DNA from 2 places in the Metabacillus sp. GQ13 genome. Region 1 is predicted to be linked to the other one. Evidence: riboswitches for the same ligand, from Rfam matches in the RefSeq annotation. Region 1 holds a riboswitch; the other holds the start of a gene.

What was found. A riboswitch is a leader RNA that binds a small molecule or an ion and turns the genes downstream of it on or off. The one in region 1 is predicted to bind thiamine pyrophosphate.
Region 2: it holds a riboswitch for thiamine pyrophosphate, as region 1 does, so the genes downstream of both, thiT (energy-coupled thiamine transporter ThiT) here and thiC (phosphomethylpyrimidine synthase ThiC) in region 1, are expected to answer to the same signal.

The regions. Positions count from the first base shown of each region.
Region 1 is NZ_JCAXET010000022.1:28,797-36,383, reverse strand. Features, by position in the region: gene AC6CHR_RS21990 (aspartyl-phosphate phosphatase Spo0E family protein) at 144-314, shown strand; gene AC6CHR_RS21985 (MOSC domain-containing protein) at 507-1,175, shown strand; TPP riboswitch at 1,269-1,384, shown strand; gene thiC (phosphomethylpyrimidine synthase ThiC) at 1,516-3,258, shown strand; gene AC6CHR_RS21975 (YmaF family protein) at 3,388-3,777, opposite strand; gene AC6CHR_RS21970 (hypothetical protein) at 3,900-4,070, opposite strand; gene AC6CHR_RS21965 (thiamine pyrophosphate-binding protein) at 4,405-6,039, opposite strand; gene AC6CHR_RS21960 (sensor domain-containing phosphodiesterase) at 6,175-7,587, opposite strand, start outside.
Region 2 is NZ_JCAXET010000028.1:57-7,643, forward strand. Features, by position in the region: TPP riboswitch at 500-603, shown strand; gene thiT (energy-coupled thiamine transporter ThiT) at 739-1,314, shown strand; gene AC6CHR_RS23565 (SDR family oxidoreductase) at 1,742-2,527, shown strand; gene AC6CHR_RS23570 (hypothetical protein) at 2,920-3,108, shown strand; gene AC6CHR_RS23575 (hypothetical protein) at 3,427-4,554, shown strand; gene AC6CHR_RS23580 (DinB family protein) at 4,626-5,132, shown strand; gene AC6CHR_RS23585 (hypothetical protein) at 5,218-6,027, opposite strand; gene AC6CHR_RS23590 (SMP-30/gluconolactonase/LRE family protein) at 6,198-7,079, opposite strand; gene AC6CHR_RS23595 (ABC transporter ATP-binding protein) at 7,191-7,587, opposite strand, start outside.

The DNA.
Region 1 (7,587 bases):
CCCCCTAAATGTAGTGTTTTCCAACATGAATTTTATATTTTTTTAAAAAACCCCTCTCAAACTCTTTACAATAGGAAAAAATATCCGATAATAGGATTACTAGGACTTTTTTATCTAGTAAGCCTATTTGCGAGGTGGTATTTGTGAAAACAATTGATGTAGTTATTGAAGAATACCGAAAAAAAATGTTAACAATCTCAAAGGAGAACGGTATCAATTCACATCAAACACTAATTGCAAGTCAAAACCTTGATCAACTATTAAATATAAAGATGAATGAAAAACAATCAAATTTCCCAGAAAAAAATTATTAAATAGAAATGAATAGTTTACTCTTACATCAATACGAACTTTGTTGGTGTATTTTTTTGTTTTTTACAGGTAGAATAAAATCTACCTTCAAAGAAAATAACATACGAAAAGAACACAAAGGATGCTGCTATCTTCAAAAATAACAATCTATGGGTAATTCTCAATAATAAGAAGAAGAAAGGCTGTGAACAGATATGTCAGCAGAAATCATCTGGTTAAGCAAAGGTAAGCCAAAAACATTATCACATAAAGATACAGAATACCGTTCTGGTATATCTAAAGATCAAGTTGATTTTTTAGAAGTAACTACCAAACAGATAAAAGGTGATGATGTCGAAAATCACGAGTATCATGGTGGCATTGATAGAGTTATTTGTGTTTATCCCTTCGAACATTATCGTTACTGGGAAAAGATATATGGTACATCCTTACCAAAGGCTGCATTTGGTGAAAATTTAACGGTAACCTGTATGCTGGAGTCTACGATATGTATTGGAGATGTCTATCAGGTTGGAGAAGCTATTTTACAAGTTTCGCAAGGGCGTTTTCCATGCTCCACCATTAATAAATATACCCACCTCAACACATTATTGGCTAAAACAGTTGAGATGGGTTATACTGGATATTTTTTTCGTGTCATTCAAGAAGGTACGATTACATCTCGTTCAGAAATTAAACTTCTAGATAAGCATCCTAAACAACTTTCTATTTCTACAATCCATCATACTTTCTTTCATAACAAACATGATCTCGCCCAAATTGAGAAAATACTTAGTCTATCGGAATTATCTCAGGAATGGAAAGATCGAATGAACAAACTTCATCTAAAAGGTAAGGAGAACAATCATCCTTTTATTTCCTAATAGTTCTAAATAACCAATTATTACTTTTTTTAAAAGAGTCGTTGACTGAATATTTTATTATGTTATAGTTAAGTTGATTTTAAGAGAATTACCATTTTCTACTAGGGGAGTCCATTAGCTTGGACTGAGAGAAGAACGTGCCTGAAGTTCTTTGACCCTTTGAACCTGATCTGGATGATACCAGCGTAGGGAAGTAGTAACAGTTGCTAAGAGGATATTTACGCACTTATCTCTTTACAATTTTTACCTTCCAAAACAGGTTCTGACTTTCAGAAGCTGTTTTTTATTTTGCCTTCGTTTCTTTCAGATCATCATTGTTTTCAATCATAAGGAGGAGAAAATTTTGAAGATTACCATTAAAAAACCATTCCCAGGAAGTAAAAAGATTTATGTAAAAGGAAATACCTATGATATTCAAGTCCCGGTACGGCAGATATCTCAGGGCCCTACTAAAGATTCACATTCTGAAGAGTTTAATCACCCTGTTCACGTGTATGATACAAGCGGCCCCTATACAGATATAACCGCTGAAATTGATATTCGTAAAGGTCTTCCTAGAGTTAGGGAAAAGTGGATTCTCGATCGTAATGATGTGAGCCAATATGATGGGCGTACTGTTAAACCTGAAGATGATGGCTATAAATCTAGTAACCAATCAAAATTAGAAGTTTTCCCTAGCAAGGATATTCATCCACTAGTCGCGATAAAAGGCAAAAGAGTTACTCAACTCCACTATGCCCGCACTGGGATCATTACACCTGAGATGGAGTTTATTGCGATAAGAGAACAAATGGAACCAGAATTTGTTCGTCAAGAAGTGGCTGCTGGCCGTGCGATTATTCCCGCAAATATCAACCATCCTGAAAGTGAACCAATGATTATCGGCAAGAAGTTTCATGTGAAAATCAATGCAAATATCGGCAATTCCGCAGTTTCATCATCAATTGAAGAAGAAGTAGAAAAAATGACATGGGCAACCCGCTGGGGAGCGGATAATATCATGGACTTATCCACTGGAAAAGACATTCACACAACGAGAGAATGGATCATTCGCAATTCACCAGTCCCAGTTGGAACTGTTCCAATCTATCAAGCTTTAGAAAAGGTAAATGGTGTCGCTGAGGATTTAACATGGGAAGTCTACCGTGATACATTAATTGAACAAGCAGAACAAGGTGTTGACTATTTTACGATCCATGCCGGTGTATTACTTCGATATATTCCTTTAACAGCTAAACGCACTACAGGAATTGTCTCTAGAGGTGGTTCCATATTGGCTCAGTGGTGCCTCGCCCATCACCGAGAAAATTTTCTGTACTCTCACTTCCATGAAATTTGTGAGATATTAACACAATACGATATCACCATCTCCCTTGGAGACGGTCTTAGACCTGGTTCAATCGCAGACGCTAACGATGAGGCGCAATTTGCGGAACTTGAAACATTAGGTGAATTAACTGAAATTGCTTGGAATTACGATGTCCAAGTGATGGTTGAAGGACCAGGTCACGTACCCATGCATTTAATTAAGGAAAACGTAGATAAACAACAAGCTATATGTAAAGAGGCTCCCTTTTATACATTAGGTCCACTTACAACCGATATAGCGCCTGGATACGATCATATTACATCAGCGATAGGTGCAGCGATGATCGGTTGGTTTGGTACAGCCATGCTTTGCTACGTTACCCCTAAAGAGCACCTAGGTTTACCAAATAAAGAAGATGTCCGAGAGGGCGTCATTGCTTATAAAATTGCTGCACATGCTGCAGATTTAGCGAAAGGGCATCCAGGTGCACAAAATCGTGATAATGCACTCTCAAAGGCTAGATTTGAGTTTAGATGGCAGGATCAATTTAACTTGTCGCTTGATCCGGAAAGGGCAAGAGAATACCATGATGAAACCTTACCAGCAGAGGGGGCAAAAACAGCCCATTTCTGTTCGATGTGTGGACCTAAATTTTGTTCGATGAGGATATCACATGATATTAGACAGATGGCAAATGAAAAAAAGCTTGTTGATAAAGGGTTTAAAGAAAAGTCGAAGGAATTTATTGAAGGTGGATCTGCTATCTACCGTTAATATCCGTTTATTTATCAACCATTTCACTTTATCTTTGTCTATGACCAGATTTTCATCGTTCATGCACGGATTATAAGACTTTATGTAAAAAGAGGGTGCATTTTGTTACCCTCTTTAGTTTTGAAATCATTAAAAGAATTCATCGCCAACACTGCCACTCGTTGTCCTTCCTTTAAACAAATGATCGTGTTTTGGACGTTTTGAATCTCCATAAATAACACCTCCATATTTGCATACCAGTGGACGGTCATAGTTATAATAAGTTCTCAACTCTAATTCATGATAATGACCCCCATCAGATAAAGGTATTGCAGGCCCTGTTTTTCCGTAGAACCTATGATAATGACCATTTTCATTTGAGGTAATCCCGCGATACGAATGATCGTGCCGATCAAAAGTATTTCCATTTACCATTCGTGTAAATCCATCAATTATATGAAAATGACCTTTGTTTGTTGTCGTTTTCGCAAAAAAATGATGAGAATGATGAGGTTTTACACTACCAATTAACACATCCATTCTCCCTTCAATTCCCTTTTACCATTACCTATGTAAGGTAAGTGAAAAGTGAAAGTTGTCTAACCTATAATACACCTACAACATTAAAGTACCTTCTAAATTTAATCTTACTTCGGGTAATCCTACCCATACTCATCATGAATAATACCCCAAAACAATTGCCTTACTATCTCGTCTTCTAAAAAACCAATAAAAAATATTCGACATATCCTCCTTACAAGCTTTTCTCCAAACAAAATCTTTTTTTCTTTTTCATGACTAAAATCCAATACCTTATCTACTTTTGACTTCATTACACGCACAGCCTATAGAAAAATTTTTTTATTAGAGTTACTCTAAATTTAAGTTACACTCACTATATAAAAATAAGGATAAAAAACAAGCTGACATAAATGAAGGGCATCCACACCTATGACAGCTTGTTTTATCAAATAGGCTCTTTTCTAAAAGTTTATTGCTCTAGTACCTATAAAAATCAACTTTTGAATTTTTATAATGGAAATTGATTCTAGCTCCCGAGGAATAACAGAATAATTTAACGAAAAGAGCACGAAGATACACTTAAACGTGTACATAAGTCCTTTGTATGGAAAACAACAATCATTGTTAAATCTTTCTTCTAGTACGTTATTTACTAAATGAAGAAAGAAACTTCACACGATCTCCCATTGGAGGTATATTTTGATCAACTAATTCTATCTCCAAAATAGCTGGTCCATTCTTAGAACGTAATTCTTCAATCAATTGATGAGAAATATCTTCTATTTTCTTTACACAAGCACTACGAATCCCTAATGCGTCCGCCATAGCAGCAATGCTAACAGGCTCCTGTTCAAAGCAAGAGTGTGAGCGGTGATATTGTAAATTGTGTCCATGATAGACCATTCCCAAGCGAGCGTTATTCATAACAACAAACAAGATTGGCAACTGGTACTCCTTAGCAGTCAAAATCTCCATTCCATGCATGAAAAAGCAGCCATCCCCTGTAATACAAACTACCTCCCTCTCTGGATCTGCTAGTTTGCTTCCTATCGCTGTTCCTATCCCTGTCCCCATTGCACCAAAGTGAACATTGATATCGAATGTATCTGGTGATTTTACTTTCATATAATTTATTACATAGGACATAAATTCTCCAATATCTATCGTGTATCTTGTTGTATCCGGTAATTGCTTTTGAATAGCTAATAACGCATTTTGACTATTAAATTCTTCAAAATCCTCTTCAAACGGTTCTTCTCTTAAAGAATAAATATGTTGATCGTTAACATACCTTTTTGCATCTTTAATGATTGCTTCCAAAGTTAATTTTGCATCACCCATAATAGGTATATCAACATTGTATTTTCTGTTAAATACAGACTCATCTATATCAAGTTGAATCAACTGACGATTTTTTGTTAAATGACTATTCCAATTGTTAGTAGCTGTTTCCCCTAGGCTCGAACCAATGACAAAGAGAGTATCTCCAATCTCTTCATTAACTATTCTAGATGCTTCTTCATGTCCTGCAAAACCAAATACCCCTTTAAATAAGGGGTGACGATCATTCATTAGACCCTTCGCTTGTGGAGAAGTTATGATTGACATATTCAATAGCTCGGCCAATTCAATTACTTCGCTTACCGCTCCTCTAGCTCCTTGTCCAACAAAAATAATGCCTTCTTTATGTTGTAAGAGTTGAGTCACTACTTCTTGGATGGTTCTCACCTCTGGGACTTTTTTTTCAATTACTGGAAACGCTGGAGATTCAACCGCATCAATTCTATCCAATTGGATATCGATGGGGATCGCTACGTGTACAGGACCTGGTACTCCCGATAATGCGATCTCCACTGCCTTCACAATAGTAGGTAATAGATCCTCTGATTTTGATATTATTGTACTGAATTTGGTGACCGATTGATATATTGGCTGAGCATTTAGTTCTTGAGAAGCGTTCAAACCAGTTGTATTAGTTGGTACAGCACCTGTCAAAAATAATACAGGTAAATGTTCACGCATCGCATTTGCAGCACCAGTAACTAAATTTGTTCCTCCAGGACCACTACAACCAATACACACACTAAGTGAATTTGAGTATTTTGCATAAGATGCTGCCATGTATGATGCAGCTCCCTCATGTTTAGTAACAATTGGTGTTATATCTGGGATGTCATATAATTCATCAAAAAAAGCATTTACAGAACCGGCTGGTATTCCAAAAACATACTTTACCCCACCATTACGTAAATAATTAAGAACCGAACGAATTGCTTTCATTTTCTACGCCTCCTGTTTACTTTTTTTTTGGCTTCATTATGACTGTTTTTTGTTTATAATCCTGAATAAGACTTTAACTGAGACAAAATTGAACCATAAAAGAACATTCCATTTTAGGTTTTTTAAGTTTTTGTCCTAGTTCCTTGGCACATCAAAATAATTTGCAACCAAATCCCCAGCCTCAATAGGTCCTGAATAAAAGTAACCTTGAATGAGGTAACAATCCTTTGATATAAGGAAGTCAATTTGCTCGATTGTTTCTACGCCTTCTGCAATAACATTAAGGTTTAAATTATGAGCTAACGTAATAATCGTATTAGTAATCGCAGCATTCTTTTGATCATGACATATATCTTTAATAAATGAACGATCAATTTTCAGTGTGTTTATCGGGAAATCCTTCAGATAACCTAATGATGAATAACCTGTCCCAAAATCATCAATTGAAATTTTCACCCCAAATTCTTTTAAAAGTGACATCTTTCGTAATGTTTCGTCTGTCTTCTGTATGATTAAGTTTTCAGTTAGTTCTAATTCTAAATATTGCGGTGATAGCTTTGTTTCATTGATTATTTCTTTTACCATGTTAACAAAGTTTGTTTTTATGAATTGTTGCGCAGAAATATTTACAGACATTGTAATATCTGGATAACCTTTCATTTGCCACTCTTTTAATTGGTTACACGCCTTACGTAGTACCCATTCACCAATCGGAATTATTAAGCCTGTTTCCTCAGCCAGAGGAATGAATTCTCCAGGTGAAACCATTCCTCTTTCTTGGTGATTCCAACGGAGGAGGGCCTCAACTCCAAAGATCTTCTTGTTTCTATAATCAAATTGTGGTTGATAATAGACGCTTAATTCATCCGAATCCAATGCTTTATTCAAAGAATACTCTAACTTTACATTCTCAATTGTTCGATGATCCATTGTTGGTGTATAAAATCGATACTCGTTTCCTGCCATCTCTTTTGACTTATACATTGCAGTATCGGCCTTCTTAATTAAATCCTCAGGTTCTTCACCATCATATGGATACAAGCTTATCCCAATACTTGTTTTGACAAAGGTAGCAATCCCTTGTAAGTCAAACGGCTTTTCAAAAGCTTTGATCAATTTCTCAGAAAATGCTTTAACTTCTTTTTCACAATGTACGATAGGTAATATAATCGTATATTCATCACCACCTTGTCGAGAAACTGTGCAGCCTTTGTAAACACATTGATTTAATCTATTTGCGACTGCTTGGAGCAACAAATCCCCATAACTATGACCCAAAGTATCATTAATTGTCTTAAAACGATCCAAATCAAGGAATAAAACAGCCAACATTTCTTTATGAAGATGCGCATAAGCTAATCCTTGTTTTAGACGATCCTGAAATAATAGTCGATTCGGTAAATTAGTCAAGCTATCATAGTAAGCGTGGTAGTTTATTTTTTCCTCCATTTGTTTGCGGTAGGTTATATCTTTAAAAGTTATCACGTATCCAATCACTGTTTTTTCCTTCATTGTTGTAATCGCATACTCTACAGGAAAGAAAGTACT
Region 2 (7,587 bases), on a different contig from region 1:
GTCAACATCTTTTTATTAATTTGTTTTCAATGTTGTTCCCGCTTCATCAGCGACGTTTAATAATATATCACGATATAATATTATTAGCAACCACTTTTTATATTAAATTTGAAATATTTATGATTAAGGTTTGTTCATTCATCTTTCTAAATACAATTACAAGAGTAAAGTAGTAGTAAATGCATTGCAAAGAACACGATAGTTAGTAGGGATTAATGTATGATGTTTCTTATCATTCGTTTTTCATCCACCTAATAATATCTGACTTTAGAAGTACCTAAATAAGTGGAACATTGAATTCCCCCCGTACAATTAGTGGCTAATTAAAAAGAAAATGGAAGAGTCCTCTAACTAAAAGTAGCGTGATTACGAATACAGACTTCTTCTATATAAAGCTAACCTATTGTTTGATCCTTCAACTAAAATATAATGTACTTGAACAAATTTCTTGTTGAGGCATTTTTTATCATGTATAGTAAATATCAAATATAATAATGCATGTAACCACAAGGGGAGCCTTCGGCTGAGACTGGACGGTAATTCCGTTCTAACCCTTCGAACCTGTTAGTTAACACTAGCGTAGGGATGTGGATGGCCATATTAAAGCAATGTTGGAACCATCTAATCATATCCTACATTGCTTTTTTGTTTTGTCTACGTGAGCGATGTATGTATGATATATCTACTTCTCTTTTAAACTTAAGGTTAGGTGTCATGCAAAGAGAAGGGGTTTTTACTATGCAAGGAAATCAACGCTTATTATTTTTAATTGAAGTAGCGATGCTATCTGCTTTAGCATTCTTATTGGACTTAGTTTCAGGTGTGTTCTTAAAAATGCCACAAGGTGGTTCTATTTCATTAGGCATGATACCAGTTTTTATTATTGCTTTTCGTTGGGGATTGAAAGGTGGTCTTTTAACAGGCTTACTATTAGGTATACTTCAAGCTATTTTAGGTAGTCCATACATCATTCACCCAGTACAAGGTTTCCTAGATTATTATTTAGCCTTCACTGTTGTTGGTCTAAGTGGAATCTTCTTTAATCAAATTCAACGAGCATTATTAAATAAGGGTAAAAAAGCCATTATTTTTTACATTATTCTAGCAACTTTGCTAGGCAATTTCCTACGATATATTGTTCATGTCACGGCCGGGGTTTTCTTTTTCGCTTCCCTTACACCTGAAGGCATGCCCGTTGTAAAGTATTCTCTTATCTATAATTCAACATATATGATTCCAACTTTTATCGTTTCAGCAGTAATTGTTAGCTTCTTACTATTTACAGCACCTCGATTGGTTGTTAAAAGTAAATAACCTACGTCATACGTGGGAGAAGATTTGATCTCCCTTTAGTAATAACTCATAGCAAAGCAGTGGATTTCGAAATTGAAATTCACTGCTTTTAGTTATATTTCCCCCTTTGCATAATAATCTTCGGCTTATATAATTCCCCTCTCTATTACTTCCCTATAGAAAGAATCCAAAAACTAATATACTCTCAATATTAATAGAAGTGAGATCTCTTTTGAAATCTCACTTCTGTCTTTATCTTTAATTAGTTAGAATTTCATCTTATCAAGTGACTTTATTGTTTAATTCCATCTTACTCGAGGTAAATATAAATAAATCTCGTTAAGTAGCATATCCTATGATTTGATTTAAAAAGAAACAGTATAAAGCCATAGTAAAATCTACATTGCTAGAGATAATAGTCATATGACAATTTACAAGGAGGATGGTTATGAATAGTAATCAATTTGCAAATAAGGTTGCTGTTGTAACAGGAGGAAGTTCTGGGATCGGAAGGGCAACTGCAATTTCTCTAGCCAAACAAGGGGCAAAGGTTTGTTTAATGGATTTGAAAGAAGAAAAGGCCGAAATAGTAAAAAAGGAAATCGAAGAACTTCAAGGAGAAGCCATCATTGTCGATGTGGACTTGTCAAAACATAACCAAGTAAAAGAAGGTATCGAAGAAGCGGTGAACAAATGGGGTAGATTAGATATCGTATTTGCTAATGGTGGGATCAACGGAGTTCTCGCTCCAATAGAAGATTTAAACCCTAAAGACTGGGATACAACAATAAATACAAACTTAAAAGGTACCTTTCATACTGTAAAATATGCAATACCTAAGATGAAAGAGTCTGGTGGTAGTATTATCATTACTAGTTCAATAAATGGTAATCGTGTTTTTTCTAATTTCGGAATGATTGCTTATAGTACGTCGAAAGCCGGTCAAGTTGCATTTGCTAAAATGGCGGCGCTAGAGTTAGCTCAATATAAAATTAGGGTGAATGTTATCTGTCCAGGTGCAATTGAAACCAATATCGGAAAAAGTACCGAGAAAACACCTGAAGTAGATAAAATTGAAATACCCGTTGAATTCCCAGAAGGTAGTCACCCTTTAGAACATGGTCCAGGACAACCAGAGCAAGTTGCTCAACTCGTTTCCTTCCTTGCTTCTGAAGAATCTAGTCACATTACTGGGACTGAGGTATATATAGATGGAGCAGATTCACTCCTTTAATAAATCATAAGCTAAATAATTGTCTATTCTTTAATATAGTAAAGCTGATTCCCTCCATTGATCCTTGGTCAATGGAGGGAATCAGCTTTTTTGTGTATAAATAGTAGTTAGTAGTAGTTAACTCTATTAAGTTTTTAGAAATACCCATTTTATTATCATATTCACGGACTTTTAAGCATGTATTAATAGAAAGCTGCTATTTTCGCATTGATTTTTGGTTTTCGTACATAGCTTTACTTTCCTGATAATCCCTATCTTCTTGTTCTTTTCATACTTAGATACTTAATCCTATTCTATTGAATTTAATTAAAGTGGAACGATAAAAATCCAAAACCGATTTTTATCACTGTATAGCAATTACTTTTAGAATAATAAAAAACGGAGGGCAGACGATGAATGTTTATTATGCAATAATGTTACTTACTCTATTTCTATCATTATTTCACTTTTCTTATGGGTATAAGGAAGCCATAAGAATTAGTAATGAAGAGGGATCTGTACAGGGATTAGCACTCATTACCAGTGTACCTCTAGGGTTTACATTCGCTTATTTATCATCTATTTTTTACCAATATATATAAATGATTAAAAGGACCATATCCCGTTTCACCACATATGTCCGTTTGAGATAAAGAAAACACGATGTTGACTAATCTGGTGGAGGAGGGGTGAGTTTGTTAGGGCTCAGGATTTAAAAAACACACTAAGTACGAAACATATAAATACTGACATTATCAAAGGCGTTATGCTTCGGCATAATGCTTTTTGTAGTAATCACCTCCATTTAAAACCTACCTTTCCCAAATTAACTGTTTTTGAAATTAAATTGCAGATATCAGGATTTTTTTCATTGTTCCTTCATAAATATCAATAAGGATATACCCTTATAGGAGGATTCTTTGAAAATAATTATTGCTGTATGCCAAAACATCATTTATACATTTTTGTCATTTATCATTGTTAGCGCTTTTTTGCTGTATTTATTTTTAACTATGAATATAAACGTAAGTATTGTCATTAGTTCTCTGATGATTATTATTTCCTTTGGGCTATTTTGTTACTGTATTTACAGATTCATTTCTGTAAAAAGGCCATTTAAGTTTCTCTTTTTACATGGATTTGGTGGATTAATATCACTTGCGAGCTTTTCAGTTATAGTAACATTTGTAACAGTTTTCTTTTTTTCTATTAGCCTAATGATTTCATCGGAACTAGGTAAAAACCTTACAATCGAGGAAAAAGTAGAATTATATATGCTTCCTTTTCGAAATAACACAACTCCCTCTATTAATTACCAATCTATGAAAAAAGATAAACAAATCTCATCATTTCAAAATGTAAATATCTATTATCATGCACATGAAAAGGACTTAGTGCCAATAATCAAAGATGTGCTTACTAAAGCTGATACGATCACTACAAGCTTGTTCGGAAATGTTCAAGATAATGATATTGATCTCATCCTACATCCATCTTCCAAGGAGCTATTCAAACAAACAACTCTCGTAAATACAATGGGCTATTTTGATGATCCTAATGATATTGTTGGAGTTGCGATAACCGATTTAGATGAGATTAGATCTGATCGCATGCCAGGTGCCTTTCATTTTCAAAGTACAATTATGCACGAATACACACATTATCGTTTACAAGCCTTTATTAAAGAACAGGGACTTTTCGTGTACAGAGTTCCTCTATGGTTTCATGAAGGTGTTGCGGAATACGTAGGTATGTATAATGTGTCCCATCGTTTTTATCCATTTATCGAAACATCTTTTGACAATCTAATCACACATGAAGATTGGGAGAAACTCCGTATGGAACAATATGATGTTTATCTTCAAAGCTATTACGCTATCAAATATATCGTAAATAAATATGGAGAAAAGATGATTAAAACTATTATTGAAGAAACAGCAATTGTGAATGACTTTGATGAAGGATTTACAAGAGCAACTGGGATGACGATTAAAGACCTTCAATCTCTTTATTTAGATGAGGAAATGCAAAAGGTTGATAATTTATAAATAATAAGACAATTCTCTAAAAAACAACTATTCTATAGTATAATCAAAGGGAAAAATAAGGAGGTAAAAGTATGTGGTTACAGCTTGAAATATCGCGGAAGGACGTTTTATCTACTATTGAGAATCTTCCTGATCAGCTTTTAAATGTAAGAATATCTGAAACCACATGGAGTATTGGACAAGTTCTTAACCATTTATACAAGACAGAAATCAACATAACAAACACAATCGAGAAATTAATAACACAACCAGGGCAAGAGACAATTGAGGATAAACCAATATCAAAGACGATGGATCGCTCAATAAAAATTTCTGCATCCCCAGCAATTACTCCTTCAGCACAAGAATTTACTAAACAAGACATCATTTTAGACCTTATGAACTCACGTCAGCAATTATTAAGATTAATAGATGCGATTCCACCAGAATTAGATTTGAAAAAAAAATGGGGATTTAAACACCCTGCATTTGGCGTTTTATCATTAAAGCAATGGATTGAATTTATTGGTTATCATGAAAAAAGACACGCAGCCCAAATTATTGAGATAAAAGAAAACCTTATGACAAAACACTTATAAAACACAACAAGGGTAAGACTCTTTTTTGTTTACTATAATAAATACAATAAACTTGATGAAATCTTACCCTTATAAAAGCTTCCAATTATTCTGTTTCTATCTCATCAAGTGTCTCATCTTTAAAAAATCCGTGTTTATGCCTACCAAAATGATAGTTATCCTTTCCATCAAACGGAAACAATTTTTGCCTCTTTGCTTCTTCAGCATGGTTTGTAAACACTTCTTTCATCAATTCATGGCTTGTTTTATCTGTGGTATTAATGCCAAGTTTTTCTGCTGTTTGGTGAATCTTTTTTTCCATGACTTCAAGTACAAGTTCCTTTTCTTCCTTCCCATCAGTGGAAATCCCTAATTCGTTAGCATCCCTTTTTATGATTTCCGTTCGTACTTCGTTAGCTAAATCCTTTAGATCCTTGCCGTTTGTCTTAATATTCAATTCCTTAGCTTTATTTAAAACAAGTGTCTCTCTTACCTTTTTAGCTAAATCAGATGTTTCCATATCTTCCGTTTCAATGCCCAGATCTTTAGCTTTATTTCGAATCCGTGTCTCCTTCACCTCTTTACATAACTCAGTTATTTCCTTTCCTTCAATCTCAATCCCTAACTCCTTCGCTTCTTGTTTTAGATGTGCTGCACGAACTTCTTTTGCCAACTGAACTGCATCTTTACCTTCACTTTCAATCCCTAGTTTCTTAGCGCGTATTTGCAGAAATTCAAGGTTGTGTTCATGATGATTTTGATGTTGTCCTTCTTTTTCAGATAACTTCATTTCCTCATGATCAGAATGGTCTACCTGAGTTGTTGACCCTACTTCAGCAAGAGCTGGGGTTACCCCTAAAGCCACTATTGTCAACATCATTGAAAGAATGACGTTTTTCATTCTATGCATCTTCACCTTTTTACCTCCACTGTTTTTTTATCCTACACTCGATAGTTTTTCCATAAGTAGTGGATAAAATGTTAACAAATTATTACGAATGTATTAAATTTCTCGAATAGCCATTTTTCCCCACAAAAAAAGCAGTGCTATGATCAATTTCTTGACATCACACTACTTCACCTTTATTAACTTCGTTGATAGTTGTAGCCAGGAAGACCTCTCACATTGGTCTTCACCTTAAACAAACCACCTGAAAACGGGTATTCCATTAGTTCTTCTTCACTCATTCCTTGGCGAGCAGTTGTAATATAGAGCTCATCGAGGTTTTCGCCACCAAAGACACATGATGTCACATTTTTAGCAGGCACGATGACTTCATCTACCCAATTACCAGCATGTGGATCCCAACGTGTAACACGTGAGCCCCCCCAATGCGCCACCCAGATCATTCCTTCAGAGTCAATTGTCATTCCATCAGGAGAGCCCATTTCCTCTGGTATCCTTACACAAAGTTGTTTATTCGATATATCGCCTGTTCTTTCATCATAGTCAAATATAGACACTTCCCCTGTAGGTGTATCAATGTAATACATATTTGTTCGGTCTGGACTCCATGCAAGTCCATTCGAAATCGTCACAGAAGATAGCATCTTTTGAATCTGACCATCTATACCTAATCGATAAAAAGAACCTCTTTGTTCTTTTGCATCGATATCCATTGTTCCTACATAGAATCTTCCGTGTGCATCACATTTCCCATCATTAAAGCGATTATTTGGTTTATCTGATTCAGGATTAACTAGGAGTATCAGTTTCTCCGTACTCAAATCAAATTGATAAATTCCATTTTGAAGGGCCAAAATAAATTGTCCCTCGTGATCTGGAACCGCTGCACCGATATATTGATCTAGCTGAAACGTTCGATTTTCACTGGTAACTGGATCAAAAGCGTGAAGCTTCATCCCTAATATATCCACCCAATAAATGATCTTTTCATTTGAATCCCAATGAGGACCTTCTCCTAATGCTGCCTTTGCATCTAAAACTAGTTCTGCGTTGTAAACCACCTGTTTACCTCCCTAAAAATTATATCTTTCTTTTATTCAGCAAATTCAGTCAAAATCCCTGCATATGATGACAGAAAGTTAGGGAGGAATTGTGGACTATAAATTATTGCATTATGACGCAGAATCATTTTGTGAAAATTGACTTCTATATAAATCCGCATAAAAGCCATCTTGTTCCAGTAATTCTTCATGATTACCTTTTTCAATAATATCCCCTTGATTCATAACAAGAATAAGATCAGCATCACGAATTGTCGATAATCGATGGGCAATGACAAAGCTTGTTCTACCTTCTAATAACCTCGTCATTGCTTTTTGGATCTTCATTTCTGTCCGTGTATCGACACTGCTTGTTGCTTCATCAAGAAGTAGAATTTTCGGGTTTGCAATGATTGCCCTTGCAATCGTTAGAAGTTGACGCTGTCCTTGTGAGATGTTGGTAGCATCTTCACCTAAAACTGTTTCATAGCCGTCAGGTAGTGTACGAATAAATTCATCAGCATACGCG